DNA from 4 places in the Microlunatus panaciterrae genome. Region 3 is predicted to be linked to each of the others. Evidence: predicted binding sites of a transcription regulator. Region 3 holds the regulator's gene; each other region holds the start of a gene.

Region 1 (5,813 bases), 3.6 Mb from region 3:
CGCCGATCCTGCCGTCGCCGCGGGTGGCCGCCCGCATCAGCCGACCCTGCTCGTACACCAGGTCGAGAGCCACGCCGTCGACCTTGAGCTCGCACAGGTATCCGGACTCGGTGATCTGCCTCTCCCCCAGCTCCCGGACGGCGCGCTGCGACCAGTGCGCCAGCTCCTCGAACGAGAACGCGTTGTCCAGGCTCATCATCCGCTGCAGGTGCTCCACCGGACTGAACGTCGTCGACGGTGCGCCGCCGACCTTCTGGGTGGGAGAGTCCGGCGTCCGTAGCGCCGGGAACCGGTCCTCGAGGGCCTCCAGCTCGCGCATCCGGGCGTCGAACTCGCCGTCGGAGATGGTGGGGGCATCGAGGACGTAGTAGCGCCAGCGGGCCTCCTCCACCTCCTCCGACAGCGAGGCGTGCCGCTCCCGCGCAGCCGGCTCAGGCTCGGACAGAACCAGGGCAGGATCGTGCAGGTCGGCATCGTCCAGGTCGGGGTCGGGGGACTCCAGATCGCTAGTCACGCAGGCCAATCTAGCGGCCGTCGCTGACAGCCGAGACGGACCGATCCGCCCCCTCATCGGGACCGCCGGACCCGGCCGCACGTGCCGCGTCCCAGGCAAGCCACTCGGCGCGGTCGGCCGCGTACTCGACGTCACCCTCCTCATCACCGGGAATCGCCACCGGCCAGTCCCCCACGAAGATCCGCCCCTGGGTAAGCCCGGCCTTCTCCATCACCCGGCGGGACGCGGTGTTCATCACCATCGTGTTGGCGTTCACCCGGCTGGCACCCAGCTCCAGGAACGCCTTGCGGATCAGGGCCAGTGACCCCTCGGTAGCGAAGCCCTGCCCCCAACTGGCACGGACGAAGCGGTATCCCAGCTCAGGCGCGTCCGGAGGCTGGGCTGGACCCGGCCTCAGATGGAACCAGCCGATGAACTCGCCGGTGCGCCGCTCGACGACCGCCCAGAAGCCGTAGCCGGCGTACTCGCGGTAGTAGCGCAGGTAGGCCGGGATGTGCTCCTCGGCGATCTCCTGTCGGCTGGTGGGCGCTCCACCGGTGATGTAGCGCATCACGGCCGGGTCACTGTCCAGCCTCACCAGGTGGTCGACGTCGTCAGGGGTGAAGCGACGCAGCAGCAGCCGTTCGGTCTGAAGGAAGATCTCCACAGCGCTCATCTCTCTGCCGATCGGGCCGTCTGCTGGGCTGGGGCGCGTCGGGTGCTCAGTTCTCCTTGTCCCAGATCAGCCAGTCGTCACGCTCCGCGGCGTACTCCACGTCTCCCAACTCGGCCCCCTCGAAGGCATCTGGCCAGTCGGACTGAAACGTCCGGACATGGTGCATGCCGCATTTCTCCATCACGCGTCGTGCCCCCTTGTTGACGAACAGCATCTCCGCGACGACCCGTTCAACGCCCAGCTCGGTGAACGCCTTGCGGATCAGGGCTCGGCACCCCTCGGTCGCGAAGCCCTTGCGCCATTCCGATCGGCGTAGTCGGTAACCGATCTCGGGGGCCCCGTCGGTCGTGTAGCCGGGGGGTCGCAGATGGAACCATCCGATGAACAGGCCGGTCGACTTCTCGATGGCGGCCCAGTAGCCGAAGCCGTCGGGGCGGTTGTAGTAGCTGAGCAGGCTGGGCAGGACCTCGTCGGCGATCTCCTGCCGTGAGGTGGCTCGACCGCCGTTGATGTAGCGCATCACATCGGGGTCCTTATCCAGCGACGCCAGGTGGTCCACATCGGCCGCGGTGAATCTGCGCAAGATCAACCGCTCGGTCTCGAGAAAGATCTGCACATCTCCATCGTGCCTCCGTATGGACGCCAGCGGCGCGCGAAGCGCAGACAATGTCAAATCTTTACGAGTTACTCGTGGCGCAGGGCGGTGTTCATTTCTTCTTCACGAGTCGGTGATTGGTGATCGGGGTCCGCTGAGGATCGACGTGTGGAGGTGGGATCCATTCGGGGAGTTGGTGGGGTCCCATCCGGCAGGTCCAGCCGTGGGCCGCGAACTCGCGGTGGTGATAGCCGCAGAGGAGGGTCATGTTGTGCAGCGCCGTGGCGCCGCCCTGGGCCCAGTCGAGAATGTGGTGGCGCTCGCACCAGGGCGCCGGGTGCTCGCAGCCGGGAAACGTGCAGCCACCGTCGCGGGCATAGAGCGCGTGGGTGAGCGTGCGGTTGGCGATCCGGCGGGAGCGACCGAGGTCGAGGACGGCTCCGTGTGACGAGAGGAAGGCGGGGATCAGGTCGGCCTCGCTGGCCAGGGTGAGCAGCTCGGCTGCGCTGAGGCGGACCCCGTCGGCGGTGGTGGCGTGTCCGGTCCGGTTCAGCAGGTCATCGATGGTGATGGTGGCGATGATCGTGGCGGGGGTGCCGCCACTGTCGGGCAGGTCACCGGAGCGGAGCAGCCGATCGCCGGCGTCGGCCAGGGCGTCGTGCCAGCGTTGGGCACTGCTACGCCGGTCGGGACCCTCCGGGCCTTCTGGTCTCGGTGCGGCCAGAGGCGACAACACAGCCCACATGGTCGCGCCGGCGCCGGCCGTCAGCAGGCCGCTGAGCCGATACGAGCCATCGCGGGTCGGGTGCAACGCGAGGCACCGCCGCTCGCGGATCAGGTCGTCGCGTGGTGGGGTGGCGTCTGGGATGAGCAGGTCGGTCACCTGTTCGGTCACGGTCCGCAGCTCTGCCGGGCCGAATACCCGCGCATCCGCCACCAGCGCGGTCTCGACCTCCGCGACCTGATCCGGGTCGAGCCCGGCCCACTCCAGATCTGACAGACACTCGGCGAGCACCCGCACCTGCGCCGCGCTCACCGCCCCGTCACGCTGTGCCGCCGCCACCGCGGGTCGCCGTGACACCAGCGGCGCTCCGTTCAGATCGGTCCGGCGCCGCAACAGTTCGGCCGCTTCCACCCGGGCACGCGCCTCACCGGCAGGGATCCGCAGCACCCGCATCAGCAGGCCCTTGGTGTGACGCAGCATCAACCGCAACCCCAACTCGCGGACCTGGACCTCGTCGACCATTGCATGATCCAGCAGGGCCAACCGGTTCCGATGCGCCTCCACCCGCCGCAGCACCTCCAGCAGAGCGTCGTCGGACTCGCGCTGCAAGCCGCCGGACTCGAACGCCGCCACCACCCGCCCCAGCGCAGCATCCAGCTCGTCCAGCAGAGCCGCCACACCACCGTGCTCGGCAGCGACCGCGGTGGGCACTGGATCGAGGGTGGTTGTCATGGTCACCAATGCATCTTAATCGAACGCGTGTTCGAATACAAGCCCTTCCGCCCGCAATTCCCTGGCTGGCCCTTCGCGTCCATTGCCCCCCGAGCCTCGTCCGCCGGGTCGGGTTCGGTAGCGAAACAGTGTCCAACCCGAACGGCGGTACCTCGAGCAGCGTCGACAGGCTTTCGTACGCGCTGCCCCGTCGCCAGCAGAGGACCATGGGCCCCGTCCCAGCTAGGCGGCGAGCTGGTCGCTGACGATGTCCGCCGCCGTACGGAGCGTCCGCAGCGCCCGCAGCGCCGCCGGTTGGTCCAGCCCGGCGAGTCCGCACGCAGGGGTGAGCACCATCCGACTGGAGACCTCCGGCGCCAGACCGAGTCGACGGATCGGGGCCAGCACGCTGGCCGCAACCTGGTCGGCGTTCAGCTGCCCGCGGGTGGAAAGCGCTCCAGCCCCCAGCCACAGTCCGCCCTCCATCGCAGCCCCGAGCTGATCCCAGGTGCTGCTGTCGGCAAGCTCGAGGTCAAGCCCGACTCCGACGACGCCGGACTGGTGCAGCAGTTCGACCGGCACCCCGCGGGCGCAGCAGTGAACCGTCAACGCTGCGTCGACGCCGACGCGCTCCAACCCTGTCACGAACGCGGCGAAGCTGTCACCGACCTCGGGCCGATCGACGCGGCGATGCCGGGAGAACCCGCTGGCGGTGGCGATGTCTCCCGCCAGCACCGACGGCAGCAGTGGCTCGTCCAGTTGCAGCACGGGTTGCGTCCCGGGCAGCCGGCGCTGCATCTCCGCCAGCAGTGTGACGATCCCCTCCGCCAGCGACTCGCCGAGCTCCCGGCGGGCGCCGTGGTCGGCCAGCACCCGATCCCCCTGCGGCCGTTCCATCATCGCGGCCAGCGTCCACGGCCCGGCGAATGAATACTTCAGCAGTCCCTGGTAGCCCTGGGCCTGCTCCTCCAGCTCGTCCAGGTCGTTCCGCAGCAGGGCCTTGGCCCGGAGGTGGTCACCGCTGGAGGCGCCGGTGAGCCGCCAGCCTGCGGGCTGCAGGTCCACGGCCAATCCCGACAGCGCCGCGGCGCCGCGGCCGACCAGCTGAGCGCCGACCCCGCGCGCCGGCAGCTCGGGCAGGTAAGGCAGCCGAGGACACTCGGCGAAGGCGATCTTCACCGCGTCGGCCATCTCCTCCCCCGGCCAGGAGCCGATCCCGGTCACCCGGATGCCGGTCCACTCCTCGCTCACGGCCGGGCTGCCGCAATGGTGGCACTGCCGACGACCCGGTCCCCGTCATAGAGGACCACCGCCTGCCCAGGGGCGATGCCAGCGGTCGGCTCGGCCAGCGTCACCTGTAGCTCATCGGGACGGATCCGGACATCCGCGGCCAGGCTGGAACCGTGCGCACGCACCTGGACCTGACCCGACCAGTCGCCGGTCAGCGGCTGCTGGGTCCAGCTGGGCCGGATCCCGCTGATCCGGCTGACCAGCAGCGCCTCGTGCGGTCCGACAGTGACCGTGTTGGTGACCGGCGAGATGTCCAGCACATAACGTGGCTTGCCGTCATCGGCTGGAACCCCGAGCCGCAGTCCTCGACGCTGACCGATCGTGAACTGGTGACTCCCGTTGTGCTGGCCCACCAGGGCACCGCTGGTGTCGACGATGTCACCCGGCCTCGCACCGAGGTGCCGATCGAGGAAACCGGCGGTGTCACCGTCGGCGATGAAGCAGATGTCATGGCTGTCCGGCTTGTCGGCGACGGACAGCCCGCGCCGTTCAGCCTCGGCCCTGACCTGACTCTTCAGCGAGCCGCCGAGGGGAAAGTAGGAGCGAGCCAGCTGATCCTGGTTGAGCACCGCCAGCACGTAAGACTGGTCCTTGTCCGGGTCGGTGGAACGATGCATCGCCACCCCCGCATCGGTTCGCACCAGACGGGCGTAGTGCCCGGTGCAGACGGCATCGAAGCCGAGAGCCACGCCCCGGTCGAGCACAGCGGCGAACTTGATCTTCTCGTTGCAGCGCAGGCAGGGGTTGGGTGTACGGCCGGCGGCGTACTCGGCGACGAAGTCGTCCACCACATCCTCGGCGAACCGGTCCGAGAGGTCCCAGACATAGAACGGGATGCCGAGGACGTCGGCGGCCCGGCGAGCGTCGTGCGCGTCCTCCTTGGAGCAGCAGCCACGGGCGCCGCTGCGGAACGACTGCGGGTTCTTCGACAACGCCAGGTGCACGCCCGTCACCTCATGGCCGGCCTCCACGGCACGGGCCGCCGCGACGGCCGAGTCGACCCCGCCGGACATGGCGGCAAGAACCTTCATCACAACCTCTTCCTGGCGTGCCTGCTTGAGGACGCGAAACTGGCAACCGAGAAAGACTATCCCGTCATCGACCCGGCTCGTCGGGCTCGCTGCACCACCTCGGGCAGCACCGCCAGCACGGCCTGCACGTCCGCCGCGGTTGAGCTGTGCCCCAGCGAGAACCGCAGCGCGGATCTGGCCTCGCGCCCGGTGCGGCCCATCGCCAGCAGCACATGGCTCGGCTGCGAGACCCCGGCTGAGCAGGCGGACCCGGCGGAGCAGTCGATGCCGGCCGCGTCCAACAGCAGCAGCAG
Region 2 (5,813 bases), 1.5 Mb from region 3:
CGAGGACGCCGAGGAACACCGGGCCAACGTCCCCGAGGACCTGCCGCCGGACGAGCTGACCGTCGAGCTGGCCCGGGAGCTGCTGTCCAACCCGATGGGAGCTGAGCGGGAGCTGGGCACGGATCCGGAGACCGGTCGCACCGTGGTGGCACGCAACGGCCGGTTCGGCCCGTACGTGACCGAGGTGCTGGAGGAGGACGCGCCGAAGAGCGCCAAGTCGCGGACCGGGTCGCTGTTCAAGTCGATGAGCGTCGAGTCGGTCACCCTCGAGCAGGCGCTGCGGCTGATGAGCCTGCCCCGGGTGGTCGGCACCGACGCCGAGGGTGTCGAGATCACCGCCCAGAACGGCCGTTACGGCCCGTACCTGAAGAAGGGCACCGACTCACGGTCGCTGACCGACGAGGAGCAGATCTTCACCATCACCCTGCCCGAGGCGGAGGCGATCTACGCCCAGCCGAAGCAGCGTGGGCGGGCCGCAGCCAAGCCGCCGTTGAAGGAGCTGGGTCCGGACCCGGTGTCGGGTGGTGCGATGGTGATCAAGGACGGCCGGTTCGGCCCCTATGTCACCGACGGCGAGTTCAACGCCACCCTGCGGCGTGGCGACGAGATCGAGGCCATGACCGCCGAACGGGCGGCCGAGCTGCTGGCCGAGAAACGGGCCAAGGGTCCGGCGCCGAAGAAACGCGCGGCGAAGAAGACGACCGCCAGGAAGACGCCCGCCAAGAAGGCGCCCGCCACGTCGGCCGCCAAGAAGGCCCCGGCGAAGAAGACGGCAGCGAAGAAGGCCCCGGCGAAGAAGGCCCCGGCGAAGAAGGCTGTCGCCAAACCCAGCTGATGCCTCGAGGACGAGATGTGACCAAGACCAAGAGCACCAAGGTCAAGCCGAGCCGCGCCAGTGAGGCGGTCTCGCGTCTGTTCGACATGCCCTACAGCGCTACGGCACCGCGGCTGATCAACCCTGAGCTGGGGCTGCACAACCTGGTCGCCCGCGCCGGTCACAACGCCGGCTATCTGATCGACGTGACCCTGCTGGACGCGCCCGACCACCGGCTGATCCGCTCCGGGGTGTTGCTCGCGCACCGGGTGGTGGACGGGCGCGGCGAGTGGTATCTCGGGGCGCCTGAGTGGGCACCGCTGCTCCCGGAGGAGCGGATCGAGCCGATGGGGCATACCGACATCCCGCAGGAGTTCGCCGATCTGATCGCGCCGTTCAGACGTCGGGCCACGCTCGGCCCGGTGGCGGCGCTCAGCTGCGAGCGACGGGAGTTCGCGCTCCGTGACGACCGCGGCCACACGCTGGCCCTGCTCCGCGACGACCGGGTGACCGTACGCCGAGGCGGTCTGACCACCGCCCGCTACCGCGAGGTGACCCTGACCCCGATCGGCCCGGGCCTGACCGCCGAACAGCAGGCCTGGCTGACTCAGGCGTTGCTCTCCTGCGGCTCAACCGAGGTGGAGGCCTTCCCGCCGCTGCCCATCCGGCTGGGTGCGCCGGCCACCGGGCTCACGGACTTCCCGGTGCCCAAGCCGTCCGACGCTGACACCCCGTTCGCCCACTTCGTCTCGGCCCTCTTGGCCGCCCGGCTGAGGGAGATCCTGGAGGCCGATCTCGCGGTCCGGGTCGGGCGGCGGGACGCGGCCGCCGAGCTCGGTAGCCGCGCCTCGCTGTTGGACCGTCAGTTGGCGGGACTGTCGGCCGTGATGGACCCGGGTTGGACCGAGGACCTCGACGAGGAGCTCGAGTGGATCGCCGGCCAAGCCGAGACGGAGCACCTGCGGGTGACCGACCGTTTCGACGGCCAGCCTCCGGGTAGCCTGGCCGACCGGCTGCGCGGCGAGCGCTACCTGACCATGCTGGACCGGTTGGTCAATGCCAGCCGCGCGCCCCGGTTGGGCGACTCGAGCACGCTGCCGACGGGTGAGGTGGTGCGTACGCTGGTCGAGAGCCGGCTGAAGCGGCTCCGCAAGCTCGCCGACCGGGTCCGTCCGGAGTCCTCCCAGCAGGACTGGGACGCGGTGGAGGTCGCCGCCGCGGACCTCTTCCGCGTCTGCGAGATCGCCGCCCAGATCGGGGATCGGCCGAGCCGGAAGCTGACCGATCGGATCAAGGACGCGGTCGAGCTGCTCAGTCAGGCGAACCGGCACGCCCGAGCCGCGCAGGGAGTCGGCGTGCTGGCCGAAGGCACGCCCCCGACGCAGGCCTTCGAAGCCGGTCGACGGTACGAGCAGGAGCTGGTGCGGGCGGAGCATGCCCGAGCGGCCTTCCTGCAGGAATGGTCCCGGGCGGCCAAGAAGCTGGACCAGTGAGCGGGTCCGAGCCGGTGCGCCCGGACCAGGGCCTGTTCATCGTGTTCGAGGGCGGTGACGGCGTGGGCAAGTCAACCCAGGCGGACCTGCTCTGCCGCTGGCTGACCGAGGCGGGAGTCGAGTGCGTACGCACCTTCGAACCCGGCGACTCCCTGGTCGGCACGAAGATCAGGCAGATCGTCCTCGACCCTGCCACCGGGGACCTCGCCCCCAGGGCCGAGGCGTTGCTCTACGCCGCGGACAAGGCCCACCACCTCTATGAGCTGGTTGAGCCGGCGCTGCGCCGCGGAGCGGTCGTGGTCTGTGACCGCTACGTCGACTCGATGCTGGCCTACCAGGGCGCCGGCCGGGTGCTCGACATCGCCGAGGTGGAGCGGGTGGCCCGCTGGGCCACCGGCGACCTGCGGCCGCACCTGACAGTGCTGTTGGATGTGGACCCCAGCGAGGCCGTGCACTCCAAGGTCGACAAGGACCGGCTGGAGGCGGCCGGGGACGTGTTCCATCAGCGCACCCGCGAGTACTTTCTGCAGCTGGCCGCCCGCGATCCGGAGCACTACCTGGTGCTGCATGCCCGGGACTCGGTGGAGCAGATCGCGGCCGCCGTCCAGGACCGGGTGCACCAGCTGGTGTCGGCACCCCCCGGCAGACTGGTCTCATGAGTGCTCCGGCCGCCGAACAGCTGACCGGGGTCTGGGCGGAGCTGATCGGGCAGAACCAGTCGGTGGCGACGCTGCGCCGGGCCGTCAGTGGGGCGCGGCATGCGATGTCGCACGCGTGGCTCATCACGGGGCCACCCGGGTCGGGTCGCTCCAACGCCGCCCGCGCGTTCGCGGCGGCGCTGCAGTGCCGCGACGGCGGTTGTGGCACCTGCAACGACTGCCGGACCTCGCTCAGCGGCGCCCATCCCGATGTGACGCTGGTGCGGACCGAGATGCTGTCCATCGGGGTCGACGAGGTGCGCGACCTGGTGCGGCGGGCGGCGATGAGCCCGACCATGGGCCGGGCCCAGGTCCTGGTGGTCGAGGACGCCGACCGGGTCACCGAGCGGGGCGCTGACGCATTGCTGAAGAGCATCGAGGAACCGGCTGCCCGGACCGTCTGGATCCTCTGCGCGCCGACCGTTGAGGACGTGGTGGCGACCATCCGGTCCAGGTCCCGGCTGCTGACGCTGCAGACCCCGACCATTCCTGCGGTGGCCCAGCTGCTGCAGACCAGGGACGGCGTCGACCCGGCCCTGGCTGCGTACGCCGCCCGAGCCTCGCAGGGCCATGTCGGCCGAGCCCGGGTGCTGGCCCGAGACGAGGCGGCCCGGAACCGGCGGCACGAGATCCTGCAGATCCCCACCCAGCTGCGCGGGCTCGGAGCCTGCCTGACGGCCGCGGCCAACCTGGTCGAGGCCTGCGCCGAGGAGGCGACCCGCGCGACCACCGACATCGACGCCCGGGAGCGCAAGGAGCTCGAGGAGGCCCTCGGGTTCGGCACCAAGGGCGCCCGGCCCCGGCAGGCTCAAGCAGCACTCAAGGAATTGGACGACCAGCAGAAGGCCAGAGCCAAGCGATACCAGCGCGACGCGATCGACCGCGCGCTCACCGAGCTCACCGCCTACTACCGCGACGTGCTCAGCATCCAGACCCGGTCCGGCGCTGCCCTGGTCAACCCCGAGCTGGAGGCTCAGATCACTGTGCTGGCACGGAAGTCGACCCCCGAGTCGACGCTGCGACGGATCGACTCCCTGTTGGCCTGCCGGGTGGCTTTGGAGACCAATGTGAGCCCGCTGCTCGCGGTCGAGGCCATGCTGATCGGGCTGGTCGAGGGCTAGTCCTGAACCCACGGCCCGGTAAACGGTTCCCGGGCGCGTCGTCGGACTTGCACAGGGTGGTCCGCACGGCTTACGGTGTGTCCGGTTTCGTGTCCAATTCGTTATCAATTACACGCGTGTCGTTCACGGGGCCTGCAGGACTCGCTGCGCATCGGATATGCCGGCGAGATCGCGTGTCCGATACGCCGAACTTCACTGGTCGGACACCTCGTCGGGAGAGCCCCGAGCGCAGTGAAGGTGGGGAAACCACTCTGGTCATGTCCGTGAGGACCTGACCTTGGGGTGAACGGCCGGAGCGCGATGACCTCGCGTCAAGGCCCAGGGCACCTGACAGCCCGAATCCGACAGCTAACCCCGGAGGCGTTCGTCAGGAAGGGCGAGGAACTTGAACAACTCCAAGATCATGAAGCGGCTGGTGGGCGTTGCCGCCGCCGTCGCGCTGTCGGTCGGCATGGGCGCCGCCACCGCGGCGCCGGCAAGTGCGGGTGGCAGCGTGTGGGACCGGGTGGCGGACTGCGAGAGCAGCGGCAACTGGTCGATCAACACCGGGAACGGGTTCTACGGCGGGCTGCAGTTCTCCCGGAGCACCTGGAAGGCCTTCGGCGGCACGCAGTATGCCTCCACCGCCAACAGGGCATCGAAGGCCGAGCAGATCGCCGTGGCACGGCGGACACTGGCTGCCCAGGGACCCGGCGCCTGGCCGGTCTGCGGCCGCAAGGCAGGGCTGACCCGAGCCAACGGTGGTGCGAGCACCAACGCCTCGGCGAGTGCGCACAAGACCACCGTGACGAAGAAGAAGGCCACGAAGGCCAAGAAGAAGAGTCACAAGGTCCACGGCAAGACGGTGCGGGTCAAGCGCGGCGATACCATCGCCAAGATCGCCAAGCGTCACCACGTCCGTGGCGGTTGGAAGGGTCTGTGGAAGCTGAACAAGCGGACCGTGAAGAACCCGAACGCCATCTACATCGGTCAGGTGCTGCGGGTCCGCTGACCCACGTTCTGCCCGGACTTCTCGGGGCGTGCCCCGACCTCCCGGGACGTGCCCCGAGCCTGTCGGACGTGCCCCGAGCCTGTCGAGGGGCGAGCAGCTGACCAACGCACAGAGGCCCGACGGAAACACCATCCGTCGGGCCTCTGCGCTGTTCGCAGCCTGGTCACATTCCGGTCTCAGAGAGTCGCCGCGCGCCCGATCTGGACGATCTTCCAGCCGGCCTGCTGCCAGGTCGGCTGATGCAGCTTGAGTCGCCCATCGATGATGATCCGGGTGCGGACCAGCTCCGCCAGCCGGGCTGGGTCGAGGTAGCGGAACTCCGGCCACTCGGTCAGGTGCAGCACGATGTCGGCCCCGGTGACCGCCTCCTCGACCGATGCCGCCTGGGTCAGCCCCGGACGTACCACCACCGCCTGCGGGTCGAAGACGTACACCTCAGCACCCTGGTCGGCAAGCTGGGCGGCGACGGTCAGGGCGGGCGAGTTGCGGGTGTCGTCCGTGCCCGGCTTGAAGCTGGCACCGAGTACGGCGACCCGTTTGCCGCTGATGTCACCGCCGACCTGGGCGACGGTGAGCTCGGCCACCGCGGCGCGCTGGCCCTCGTTGATCGCCTCGACGCTGCTGATGAAGTCACTGAGCACGTCGACGCCGAGCTCGTCGGCGCGTACCGCGAGGGCGCGAATGTCCTTCGGGAAG
Region 3 (5,813 bases):
GAACAGCATTCGTTCGATGGCGTCGGCATAATGCGCTTCTCCGGTGGCCAGCAGCATCCGCCAGGCCCATTGGATGCCGCCGATGGCGGCGCAGGTCTCCGCATAGCCGCGGTCCGACGGGAGCTCGTACGGGTCACCGAACGCCTCACCCTCCCACCGGGCTCCCAGCCCCCCGGTGAGAAAGGTCTTGGTGGACCACATGTGGTCGAACTGTCCGGCCAGCGCCTCCAACAGTGACTGGTCACCCGTCTCGATGGCCAGATCGGCAGCACCGGCGGCAAGGTAGACCGCACGGACCGCGTGCCCCTCAACGCTGCTGGCCTCCCGCACGGGCACCCGATCGGAGAAGTACGTCGGTTCCTTGCCGTAGGACTCCATCAGCCCGTGGCCGCGGGCGTCCACAAAGTAGCGCGCCAGCTCGAGGTAGTCGGCGTTACCGGTCTCGCGATAGAGCTCGACCAGACCCATCTCGATCACCGGATGCCCGTCGACGTCATGCCGCTTGTCCTCGCCGAACGTGCTGACCAGGTGGTCCGCGAGCCGTGTCGCCACTCCCAGCAACTCCCGGTCGCCTGTGCAGCGCACCTGGGCCACCGCCGCCTGCATCAGGTGACCGGCGCAGTAGTGCTCGTGACTCCAGGGCAGGTCGAAGTAGCGGCCACGGTCGGCGTGCCGGAGGGTCACCACCGTGTCGAGGTAGCCGTCCTCGCACTGGGCCGCCGCCACCAGAGCCGTCACCTCACGCTGCATCTGCAGCAGGGCCGGATCCGGGTTGCGGCCGTACTCCCACGCCACCGCCTCCAGCCACTTGTAGACGTCCGAGTCGGCGAAGATGGGCCCGATCGGCTCGCCCTCGCCCTGCCCGGCAGCGATGCGGAAGTTCTGCAGGTTGCCCGCGTCCTCAAGCCGCTCGCGCCCGGACAGGATCGCCTTCGCCGCGTTGGCCTCCTGCCGCGGCGCCCAGAAGCCGCCGGTGATCCGGGCGGTGTCCAGGCCCAGCGGACGCCAGGTGGTCACGGCCTGAGGCCCGGGACGGGCGGGTGCCTGCCCGGAGCTGAGGGTTTCGTTCGGGTTGGCGGCAGCGGTCGACATGGGTGATCTCCCTGGGGATGGCCTGCGGAAAAATAGGAACACGTTTTCTGTGTAGAACCTAGGACCGCACCAGATCGCTGTCAAGCCCCAGAACCCTTGAATGGTGCGGATCCTCAGCCGTCGCGGCTGACCGATCGTGGTTCGTCACAGAGCAGGTAGGATCGGTCCGGAAAGGTGTTTCACTGACGAGGCAGGTGCAGATGGAGATCCAGTCGAGCGCTCGGGTTCCCGCCGGGGTCGTGCGGATCACCGATGTCGCCGCCCTGGCCGGGGTGTCCCCCGGCACCGCATCCAAAGCGCTGAATAACACCGGTCAGTTGCGCGACGCGACCCGCCAGCGGGTATTACAGGCGGCAGAGCAGCTCGGCTTTACTCCGGACAGCCGGGGCCGCGCCCTGTCCTCTGGTCGCAGCTACACCGTCGGCCTGGTCACGACCGACAGCTCGGGCCGGTTCTCGATCCCGATCATGCAGGGCGCTGAGGATGCGCTCAGTGCCGGCGAGATGGCCCTGCTGCTGTGCGACACCCGAGACGACCCACTACGCGAGCAGCACTACATCCGCACCCTGCTCGCCCGCCGGGTGGACGGCATCATCCTGACCGGTCGGAGGACCGAGGCGCGACCGCCGATCAGGGTGCCGGTCCCCACCGTCTATGCCTTCAACCCCTCCACAGACCCCGCTGACGCTTCTGTGGTGGTCGACGATGCCGGCGGGGCGCGCCAGCTCGCCGATCATCTGCTGTCGCTCGGCCGCGAACGGGTGGCGCATGTGACCGGACCCGAGCGGCATCGGAGTGCGGTGGAACGCGCCACCGCTGCGGTCGCGGTGTTGGGTGACCGGTTGGTGGGTCCGCCGCTGTATGGAGAATGGACCGAACGCTGGGGACGGCACGCCGTGGACGTCCTGCTGCGCAGGCACGCGGACGTCGATGCGATCACCTGCGGCAGTGACCAGATCGCCCGCGGGGTGTGCGACCGCCTGCGCGAGCTCGGCCGGGCCGTCCCCACCGACTTGGCAGTAACGGGCTTCGATAACTGGGAGGTCATGGCTCTGGCCAGCCGCCCACCGCTCACCACCATGGATCTGGAGCTGGAGGCTCTGGGGCGTCGAGCGGCCCAGTTGCTGCTCGATGCCATCGCCGGCAACCCTCGCCACGGCCTGCTCGAGCTCCCGCCCAGACTGGTCACCCGCGAGTCGACGCTCGGAGACTGAGCCATCCGGTCGGAGCCAGAGGTCAGCGGTGAAGCCGGCTCAAAGCTCGCCGGATCCCATCGGCGCGACCTGATGGGAGACAGTGGTGGGACGGAAGTTCTCCCCGGTGACCCGCAGCGCGGTGGCACTCACCACCACCAGGGCAGCCATGACCACCATCAGGCCGACCACCAGCACGACGGCGATGCCGCGTTCAGTCAGTCGCACACCCGGCCCGGGTGCGGCGCAGGCGCGCGGGACGGCTCGCCCGAGCGGGTTCAGCTGGGGGGCTGCGACGTTCGTGCGCGGCCTGGCAGACGGCGCCGTGCCGCGGCCGGTCCCTCGCGACGGACGGCCGGGGCGGACCGCTGGGTGCTGGGGCCTGGGCTGCTGGGGCCGGGCGTGCTGGGGCTGGGCGTGCTGGGCCTGGGCATGTGGGCTCTGGCTGGGCACCGAGGCGCGCCGGGTCGCGTCGTCACGGCCTGGCACGGTGACCGGGTGGCTCGCGAGTGCCGGGATCGTCATTGCGCTCATGGTTACTCCTCGGGAAGTGATCGAACGGCTGTTCGAAAAACTGTCTGGCACCTGTCTAACGCATCGGACCGACAATTCCAACGCTATTCGTACACGCGTTCGATGTGTGTCGTCCGATATCGCCAGTCAAGCCGAGGGTGGTGACACTTTTGCAGCGTCGCGGCGGGCAAAGACACGCATCGAACAGGTGTTTGATTTTGTCAGTGCCAGTCTCTAGTTTTGCCTCATGGCAGAACATGACGAGCCCAGCACCGGGCGCCCCACCCCAGCGAAGAAGCGCGGTCGCCCCAGCGCCAAGGATGTCGCCGCCCAGCTCGGCGAGATCGGCAGCAATGTCAGCGCGCTGCCTGATGGCCCCACCGATGCCGATGGCCTGACTCCCCGTCAGCGTCGGATCCTGGAGGTCATTCGGGACGCGGTCGACCAGCGCGGCTATCCGCCGAGCATCCGGGAGATGGGGCAGGCGGTGGGGCTGGCGAGCTCCTCAAGTGTCGCCCACCAGCTGAAGATGTTGGAGAGCAAAGGATTCCTCCGCCGCGACCCCAACCGGCCGCGCGCTCTTGAGGTGCTGCTCCCCGGCGAGTCCGGAACCCGTCCGGCTGCCGGCGTCGAGAGCGGACCCGACCAGACGGGTATCGGCGACGCCTATCCCGAGCCGGTGCACGTCCCGGTGCTCGGCCGGATCGCCGCCGGTGGGCCGATCCTGGCCGAAGAGCGGATCGAGGACGTGTTTGCGCTCCCCCGCCAGCTCGTCGGCGAGGGCACCATGTTCCTGCTCCAGGTGAGCGGTGACTCGATGATTGACGCGGCGATCTGCGACGGTGACTGGGTGGTCGTCCGGCAGCAGCAGACGGCCGACAACGGTGACATCGTGGCCGCCCTGCTGGACACCGAAGCCACCGTCAAGACCTTCAAACGAACGGACGGGCAGGTCTGGCTGATGCCCCACAACCCTGCGTATGACCCGATCGACGGCAACCATGCTTCCATTCTGGGCAAGGTGGTTGCGGTCCTTCGCCGGATCTGATCATGGACCAGGCTCAGCGGCGGGGTGGCATTGAGCAGCAGTCAAGCGGCAAGCTACGTTGATCATCTTCGCTCCATGATCATCGTCACAGAGTGCTTGGCTCGGAGATGATCATCTCGTTGGTGAATCGGGCGACGGCGCGCAGCTTGTTGGCTACGTCGAGAGCCGCCACCTTGTATGCCTCGGACAGTGTCGGGTAGTTCAACACGGTGTCCACCAGGTAGTCGACCGTGCCGCCACACCCCATGATCGCCTGACCGATGTGCACCAGCTCTGTCGCGTTGGTGCCGAAAACGTGCACGCCGAGGATGCTGCGGTTCTCGGAATGCACGATCAGCTTCAACATCCCGTACGAGTCACCAATGATCTGCCCCCGAGCCAGCTCTCGATAGCGCGAGATCCCCACCTCGAAAGGCACCGACTCACCCGTCAGCTCAGCCTCGGTCTTGCCGCAGTAGGAGATCTCAGGAATCGTGTAGATCCCGATCGGCTGCAGTCCGTGCAGTTCGTTGGCGGGCTCCCCGAAGGCGTGCGAGGCCGCTAGCCGGCCCTGGTCCATCGACGTAGCCGCCAGCGCCGGAAAGCCGATCACGTCGCCGACCGCGTAGATGTGCTCCATCGCCGTCCGATAGTTGCTGTCCACCACCAGTCGGCCGCGCGCGTCGGCAGTCAGCCCGGCGAGGTCGAGGTTGAGCTGCGCAGTGTTGCCCTGACGGCCGGCCGAGTACATCACCACTTCGGCGGCGATCTTCTTGCCCGACCCGAGGGTGGTGATGGTCCCTCGCCCAGAGCTCTCGACCGAGGCGACCTCCTCGCCGAAACGAAAGCTCATGGCGTGGTCGCGCAGGTGGAACTTCAGCGACTCGACAATCTCAGGGTCACAGAAGTCCAGCATCTGCGGCCGTTTCTCGACGAGGGTTACCCTGGTTCCGAGAGCGGCGAAGATGGAGGCGTACTCCACCCCGATCACACCGGCGCCGACCACCACCATCGAGTCCGGCACCTTGTCCAGCGCGAGGATCTGGTCCGAGTCAAGAATGCGTACGCCGTCGAACTTGATGTGTTTGGGCCGAGCCGGCGTCGTGCCGGTGGCGATGACCACCTTCTCCGCGGTCAAGGTGCGGTGCTCGAACGTGCTGTCCGACTCGACCGCAAGCGTGTGCGGGTCCAGGAAGGAGGCCATCCCGGGCAGCAGCTCGATGTGGTTGCGAATCAGCTGAGCGCGGATCACCTCGGTCTCCCGTCCGACGACATGCTGCAGCCTGCTCAGCAGGTCCGAGATGGTGATCTCGTCCTTCACCCGATAGCTGGCGCCGTAGATGTCGCGCAACTGCATGCCGGTGAGATAGAGCACGGCCTCACGCAGCGTCTTGGACGGGATCGTTCCGGTGTTGACACAGACCCCACCCACCATGCGCTGGCTGTCGATGACACAGACCTTGTGCCCGAGCTTGGCGGCCATGATGGCCGCCTTCTGACCGCCCGGTCCTGATCCGATCACGGCTAGGTCGAAGTCGTAACTGTGCTCCATAGCCGCAAGAGTGCCAGACAGCCCTTCACGCCGCTAGGGACCGGCGTGACGGTTGAGCTACGTGGCCGCCGGCTCGGACAGCCGCCGGAGAGCTCCGACGGCGACCTCGCGGTCGATCGTCTCCCACATGTCCGGCATCGAAGCCTTCAAGAAGGAGCCGTACCGGGCGGTCACCAGCCGCGGATCCAGCACCGCAACCACCCCACGGTCGCTGACCCTTCGGATCAGCCGTCCCGAGCCCTGGGCGAGCAGCAAGGCAGCGTGGGTTGCCGCTACGGCCATGAAACCGTTGCCACCCGCCTCAGCGACTGCGCGCTGCCTGGCCAGCATCAGCGGCTCATCCGGACGAGGAAAGGGGATCCGGTCAATGATGACGAGCTGGCAGGTCGCTCCGGGAACGTCCACGCCCTGCCACAACGAGAGCGTGCCGAACAGG
Region 4 (5,813 bases), 2.6 Mb from region 3:
TGAGCGGCAGGGTCGAAGAGTACGAAGCGGATCTCCGTCACCTTCGACGGTGTGGACCGCACCGTCTCGAGCGCCAGGCGTGCTCCGTCCTCGATCGGCCAACGGTAGACCCCCATGGAGATGGCCGGGAAGGCGATCGACTCGACGCCGAGCTCGTCGGCGACACGCAGTGACTCGCGGTAGCAGGAGGCCAGCAAAGCTGAGCGGTCCTCGCGTGCAGAGAAGACGGGACCGACCGTGTGGATCACCCAGCGTGCCGACAGTGCCCCCGCGGTCGTGGCCACCGCCTGTCCCGCCGGGAGGCCATCCGGGTAGTCGGAGGCGCGCAGGGCTCGGCAAGCTGCCAGGATCTCCGGGCCGCCCCTGCGATGGATGGCGCCGTCGACACCGCCACCACCCAGCAGGGACGAGTTGGCCGCGTTCACGATCGCGTCCACGGTCTGGTCGGTGATGTCGCCGCGGACCAGCGAGATCTCAGTCATGCCTCCACTCTAGGGAGGGGCGTCAGCGGCGAGGAGTGCCTGGTGTCGGGCAATGATCCGGGTGTTGACCAGAGGCTGCTGGTGCGGGTCGATCCACCTCGGCGGGATCCAGGCCGGCAAGCCGTGGCGAAGCCGGCAGGTCCAGCCCCGATGCTCGAAGTTGTTGTGGTGGTAGTGGCACAGGAGGGTGAGATTGTCGATGTCGGTTCGGCCGTTGTCGCGCCACGCCTGGATGTGGTGCCGATCGCACCACTCCGGCGGGTGGTCACAGCCGGGAAAGCTGCAGCCGCCGTCGCGTGCGATGAGCGCCAGGGTCTGGTGCTTCGTTGCGCTCCGGGCAGCGCGTCCGAGGGTGAGGGGAATGCCGGTGCGGGTGAGGACCACCGGAATGAGCTCGGCCTCGCTGGCGAGCTTCAACAGCTCGGCGACGGGGACCCGCTGACCGTCGCTGGTCTGGCCGTGACCGGTGCGCTGCAGCAGGTCCTCAAGGTGGATGAGAACGATCATGGTGCACGGAGTGCCGCCGGAGTCGGGCAGACCACCGGCACGCAGCAGCCGGAGACCGGCTTCGTGAAACGCGTCGTGCTGTCGTTGCGCGGCAGAGCGTCGATCCTGGCCGCCTGGGTCCTCGGCGCGAGGTGCGGACAGCGGGGAGAGTGCCGCCGCCCACAGCGACCCGCAGACTCCGGTGAGTCGGCCCTGCAGCCGGTAGGACCCGTCAGCGCTTCTGGTGAGAGTGAGCTCGCGGGAATCCTGGATGGTCTCATCGTCCAGCAGCCCGTCCGGAAACAGGATGTCAGTGAGGGTGGCGGCGATCTGGCGGAAGTCGGTCGGGGCGAAGGCTGCCGCAGGGGCACACAGCTGATCCTCGGCCCAGCCGAGCTCGGCTGAGTTGGCCGAGAATCTGGCTTCCAGCCGGTCGAGACAACCGACCGCGATGCTGACTGTTTCGGTGGAAGCGGTCCCGCTCGCGGCAACTGCGGCCAGCCGCGCGTACCTGGCGGGCCTCGTTTCGCCGGTCGGGGATGGTCGCGGCGCCAGGGCGTGCGCTGCCTGGACACGACGGCGCGCTTCGACGGGGGAGATCCTGAGCACCTCGGTGAGCAGCCCCTGGGTGGTCCGACGAAGGTGCCGGACCGCGAGCTCCGAACGGTCACAGGCGACCACGATCCGGTGGTCGACCCGCGCGTGCAGGTTACGCAGCCTCTCGAACTGCTGCGTGAATGCCAACAGGTCGTCATCGGCGAGCGCGTCAAGCGCCCCGGACTCAACAGTGACGATCAGTGTGTCGAGCGCGGCGGTGAGATCGGGAAGCAACGGGACCGGGACAGTCGGGGTCGTCGGCGTCTCCGGCTGGCTAGTGGCGGGTGCATCGACGAGCACGGTCATGGACTTACTTTATTCGAACATAAGTTCGAATGCAACCCCTGATATCTCGACTATTGCGCTGCCTGCGAGGAAATGTCGTCGCCTACCACCCGGGTGGTCAAGACGGTGATGCTCTGTCCCAGTCTTAGGGGGCACGGTGGATCCCCCGCTGGGCCCCGCTCGTCTGGAACGCCGACGAGTGCGCGTTCTTGCGCGAATCGGGGAATTTCTCTCGGTAACAATCATGTGAACCTCCATCACCAGAGGGGCAGAGAGGTATACCTTCGGATGGTTGGACGCACTGGCAAAGCGACGTCCATGCAGCGGTCAGGTGGCCGTTGCAGTCCCGGTGAGAGGTGTGCTGACTCGTGAAGAAACGGTTGACCGGCGCGTTGTCGCTGCTCATGTTCGGGGTGCTCGCCTTCGCGCTGGCAGCCTGTGGCTCTGGAGGTTCCGGCAACGGGGGTGGGGGCTCAGGCAAGGCGAACACCACCCTCACCATCGCCAACACGTCGGGCTCGCAGTGGACCTGTGGCTTCAACCCCTTCAACCCGGCTGTCCAGGGTGTGACGGTCGGTTTCGTCTACGAGCCGCTGGTCTACATCAACACCCTGAAGAATGCCGCCGAGACCCCGATGCTGGCCGAGTCCTACAAGTGGGGCAGCGGAAAGAAGTCGCTGACCTTCACTGTGCGTGACGGGGTGAAGTGGAGTGATGGCAAGCCGTTCACGGCCGCCGACGTCGCCTTCACCTTCAACCTGCTCAAGAAGTCTCCCGGGCTGGACATCAACGCACTGTGGAAGCAGATCCTGACCAAGGTCACGGCCAAGGGCAACACGGTGACCTTCGAGTTCAAGAGCGCGGCAGGTCCCTACTTCTACTACCTCGCCGACCAGGTCTCGATCGTGCCGGAGCACATCTGGTCCACCGGTGATCCGGCGAAGGACCCGGTCCAGTTCCAGGACGCCGCTCCGGTCGGTACCGGCCCCTACACGGTCGACCCGTGCAAGCCCGCCAACATCACCTACAAGGCGAACCCGAACTACTGGCAGTCCGGCCTGCCGAAGGTGAAGACGGTCAACTACCCGGCCTACACCGACAACAGCCCGGCCAACCTCGACCTCGCCACCGGCAAGGCCCAGTGGGGTGGCCAGTTCATTCCGAGCATCGACAAGTACTACGTCTCCAAAGACAAGGAGAACAACCACTACTGGTTCCCGCCCAGCTCGAATGTGGCGCTCGTGTTCAACCTGAAGCACCCAGTGACCGGCAAGCTGGCGATCCGGCAGGCCTTCGCCTATGCGATCGACCGGGCCGCCGTGTCGAAGATCGGTGAGGGCGGCTACCAGCCGCCGGCGAACCAGACCGGCATCGTGTTGCCGACCTTCAAGGACTGGTACAACAAGGCGGCCGCGGACAAGGCCAACTACGTCCCCAATGCGGACAAGGCCAAGCAGCTGCTGGCCTCGGAGGGCTACTCGCCGTCCAAGCCGCTCAACCTGGACGTGATCACGGTCAGCGGCTTCACCGACTGGGACGCCTCGCTGCAGGAGATCAAGCAGCAGCTCGAGCCGCTCGGCATCAAGATGACGATCAAGGACCTGGCCGGCCAGACCTACAACACGAAGATCTACAAGGGTGACTTCGACCTGGCCTACTCCTCCGGTACTGGCGGGCCTTCGCCGTACTACGAGCTGAGGAACCTGCTGTACAGCGGGAACACCGCCCCGCTGGGCTCGAACGCTACGTCCAACTACAGCCGCTACACCGACCCGAAGACGGATGCGCTGTTCGACCAGTTCGGCGCAGCCGATGAGGCGCAGCAGAAGGAGATCATCAACAAGCTGCAGCAGGTGATGCTGGACCAGGTGCCGCTCATCCCCACCACCGAGTCCGTCAGCTGGTATCAGTACAGCACCAAGGACTTCAAGGGCTGGCCGACCGAGCAGGACCCGTACGCCATGCCTGCTCCGTACAACCTGCCGGACCTTGAGCAGGTTCTGCTCAGGCTCGAACCGAAGTAGCCCCATCACACGACTGGCACGCCCGCGGATGACGTGGGCGTGCCAGTCGCGAGAGAAGCGCCCTGAGGAGGGATTGCCATCAGGTACGTCATTCGAAGGCTCGGCTTCTTCGCCATCACCTTGTGGGCGGCGCTGACACTGAACTTCTTCATCCCGCGGATGATGCCGGGCAACCCGGCCGAGGCGATGATGTCGCGGTTCAAGGGTCGGATCAACCCGGAGGCGCTGAAGGCGCTCGAGGTGGCCTTCGGCATCGACTCGCAGGAGAGCACCTTCCGCCAGTATCTCGACTATCTGCAGAACACCCTGACCGGGCATTGGGGGATCTCGCTGACCTTCTTCCCGGTCGAGGTCAGCACGGTGGTCCGGCAGGCGTTGCCGTGGACACTGGCGCTGGTGGGCCTGACGACGTTGCTGGCGTTCGTGCTGGGCACGGTGATCGGCATCGTCGCCGGATGGCGACGCGGCGGTCTGGTCGACAGCATGCTGCCGCCGGTGTTCGTGGTCACCTCGGCGCTGCCCTACTTCTGGGTCGGAATGCTGTTCATCCTGGTGTTCTCGGTCTGGACCAACGGAGCGCTGCCGAACGACGGCGGGTACGACACCGCCCTGACTCCGGGGTGGAACATGGAGTTCATCGTCTCCGTGCTGCAGCACGCCTTGTTGCCGGCGCTGACGATCCTGGTGGTGTCGATCGGCGGGTGGATCCTGACGATGCGGAACAACATGGTGACCACGCTGGCCGAGGATTATGTCCGGATGGGTCGGGCGAAGGGGCTCTCCAACCAGCGGATCATGTACGACTACGCCGCACACAACGCGATCCTGCCCAACCTGGCGGGCTTCGCGATGTCACTCGGGTTCGTCGTGAGCGGCTCGATCCTGGTGGAGTTCACGTTCAACTATCCCGGGGTCGGGTACATGCTGCTGAGTGCTGTCAGTAACGAGGACTTCCCCCTGATGCAAGCCCTGTTCGTCATGATCACCGTGGCCGTGCTGCTGGCGGTCCTGGTCTGTGACTTCTTGACGTTGTGGCTCGACCCGCGCGCCCGGACCCAAGACTGAGGAGGAATCCATGAGTGCGATCGCGAGTGGAGGTGCGGGAGGCGCGGTAGGCGAGGAGACTCTGGCCGAGCCGACCGTTCTGGCAGACGAGGGGGGTGGCGGACGCCGCACGCGGCCGGGCGCAGGGATCATCCGGGCGATCCGCGGCAACAAGAAGGCGATGGTCGGCACGATCCTGCTGGCCATCTTCACCCTCGTGGCCATCGCCCCGCAGCTCTTCACCTCGGTGAGGGACCCGAACAAGCGGGCGTTCGACATCAGCCTGTCCCCGTCGGTGCACCACCTCTTGGGCACCACCTCCTTCGGCCAGGACATCTGGGCCCAGCTGGTCTGGGGCACGCGCCAGTCTCTGCTGGTAGCGGTCATCGCTGGGGCGGGCGCCTGCCTGCTGTCGGTCGTGATCGGGGTGTCTGCGGCCTATCTCGGCGGTGTCGCCGACGACGTGCTGTCCCTGCTGATCGACGTCTTCCTGGTGCTGCCGACCTTCCCGCTGATCATCGTCATCGCGGCCTACGCGGGCAGTGGCGGGTTCATGGTCGTGGTTGCGGTGCTCGTGGTCACCGGCTGGTCCTACGGTGCGCGTCAGCTCAGGGCACAGGCACTGTCGCTGCGCAACCGCGACTTTCTCGTGGCTGCCAGAGTGCGCGGCGAGAGGCAGTCCTACATCATCATCTTCGAGGTGTTGCCGACCATGATCTCGTTGATCACCGCAAACTTCCTCGGCGCGGCTCTCTATGCGGTGCTGACGGCGGCAGGGCTGCAGTACATCGGCCTCGGCGATCCGTCGTCAATCAGCTGGGGAACCATGCTGCACTGGGGGCAGAGCGCCGAGGCGCTGCAGACGGGGCAGCAGTGGTGGGTGATCGCACCAGGG

What was found. The regulator LexA, encoded in region 3, represses DNA repair genes until DNA is damaged. The targets are predictions, from matches to a motif close to TCGAACANNTGTTCGA.
Region 1: the regulator LexA is predicted to act here: its motif matches at 3,240-3,255, upstream of JOE57_RS01325 (HNH endonuclease signature motif containing protein).
Region 2: the regulator LexA is predicted to act here: its motif matches at 4,326-4,341, upstream of JOE57_RS18960 (LysM peptidoglycan-binding domain-containing protein).
Region 4: the regulator LexA is predicted to act here: its motif matches at 1,885-1,900, upstream of JOE57_RS06010 (HNH endonuclease signature motif containing protein).

What each region holds. Positions count from the first base shown of each region.
Region 1 is NZ_JAFBCF010000001.1:292,886-298,698, forward strand. Features, by position in the region: gene ligA (NAD-dependent DNA ligase LigA) at 1-481, opposite strand, end outside; gene JOE57_RS01315 (GNAT family N-acetyltransferase) at 525-1,169, opposite strand; gene JOE57_RS01320 (GNAT family N-acetyltransferase) at 1,216-1,785, opposite strand; gene JOE57_RS01325 (HNH endonuclease signature motif containing protein) at 1,877-3,220, opposite strand; gene JOE57_RS01330 (uroporphyrinogen decarboxylase/cobalamine-independent methonine synthase family protein) at 3,443-4,450, opposite strand; gene mnmA (tRNA 2-thiouridine(34) synthase MnmA) at 4,447-5,520, opposite strand; gene JOE57_RS01340 (aminotransferase class V-fold PLP-dependent enzyme) at 5,577-5,813, opposite strand, start outside.
Region 2 is NZ_JAFBCF010000001.1:2,398,196-2,404,008, forward strand. Features, by position in the region: gene topA (type I DNA topoisomerase) at 1-835, shown strand, start outside; gene JOE57_RS10850 (CYTH domain-containing protein) at 853-2,307, shown strand; gene tmk (dTMP kinase) at 2,304-2,966, shown strand; gene JOE57_RS10860 (DNA polymerase III subunit delta') at 2,963-4,126, shown strand; cyclic di-AMP (ydaO/yuaA leader) riboswitch at 4,300-4,504, shown strand; gene JOE57_RS18960 (LysM peptidoglycan-binding domain-containing protein) at 4,512-5,117, shown strand; gene JOE57_RS10870 (nucleotide sugar dehydrogenase) at 5,294-5,813, opposite strand, start outside.
Region 3 is NZ_JAFBCF010000001.1:3,877,925-3,883,737, reverse strand. Features, by position in the region: gene JOE57_RS17715 (glycoside hydrolase family 127 protein) at 1-1,092, opposite strand, end outside; gene JOE57_RS17710 (LacI family DNA-binding transcriptional regulator) at 1,293-2,306, shown strand; gene JOE57_RS17705 (hypothetical protein) at 2,346-2,819, opposite strand; gene lexA (transcriptional repressor LexA) at 3,046-3,846, shown strand; gene sthA (Si-specific NAD(P)(+) transhydrogenase) at 3,932-5,377, opposite strand; gene JOE57_RS17690 (ATP-dependent DNA helicase) at 5,435-5,813, opposite strand, start outside.
Region 4 is NZ_JAFBCF010000001.1:1,320,192-1,326,004, reverse strand. Features, by position in the region: gene JOE57_RS06015 (O-acetyl-ADP-ribose deacetylase) at 1-482, opposite strand, end outside; gene JOE57_RS06010 (HNH endonuclease signature motif containing protein) at 492-1,871, opposite strand; gene JOE57_RS06005 (ABC transporter substrate-binding protein) at 2,219-3,874, shown strand; gene JOE57_RS06000 (ABC transporter permease) at 4,034-4,939, shown strand; gene JOE57_RS05995 (ABC transporter permease) at 4,950-5,813, shown strand, end outside.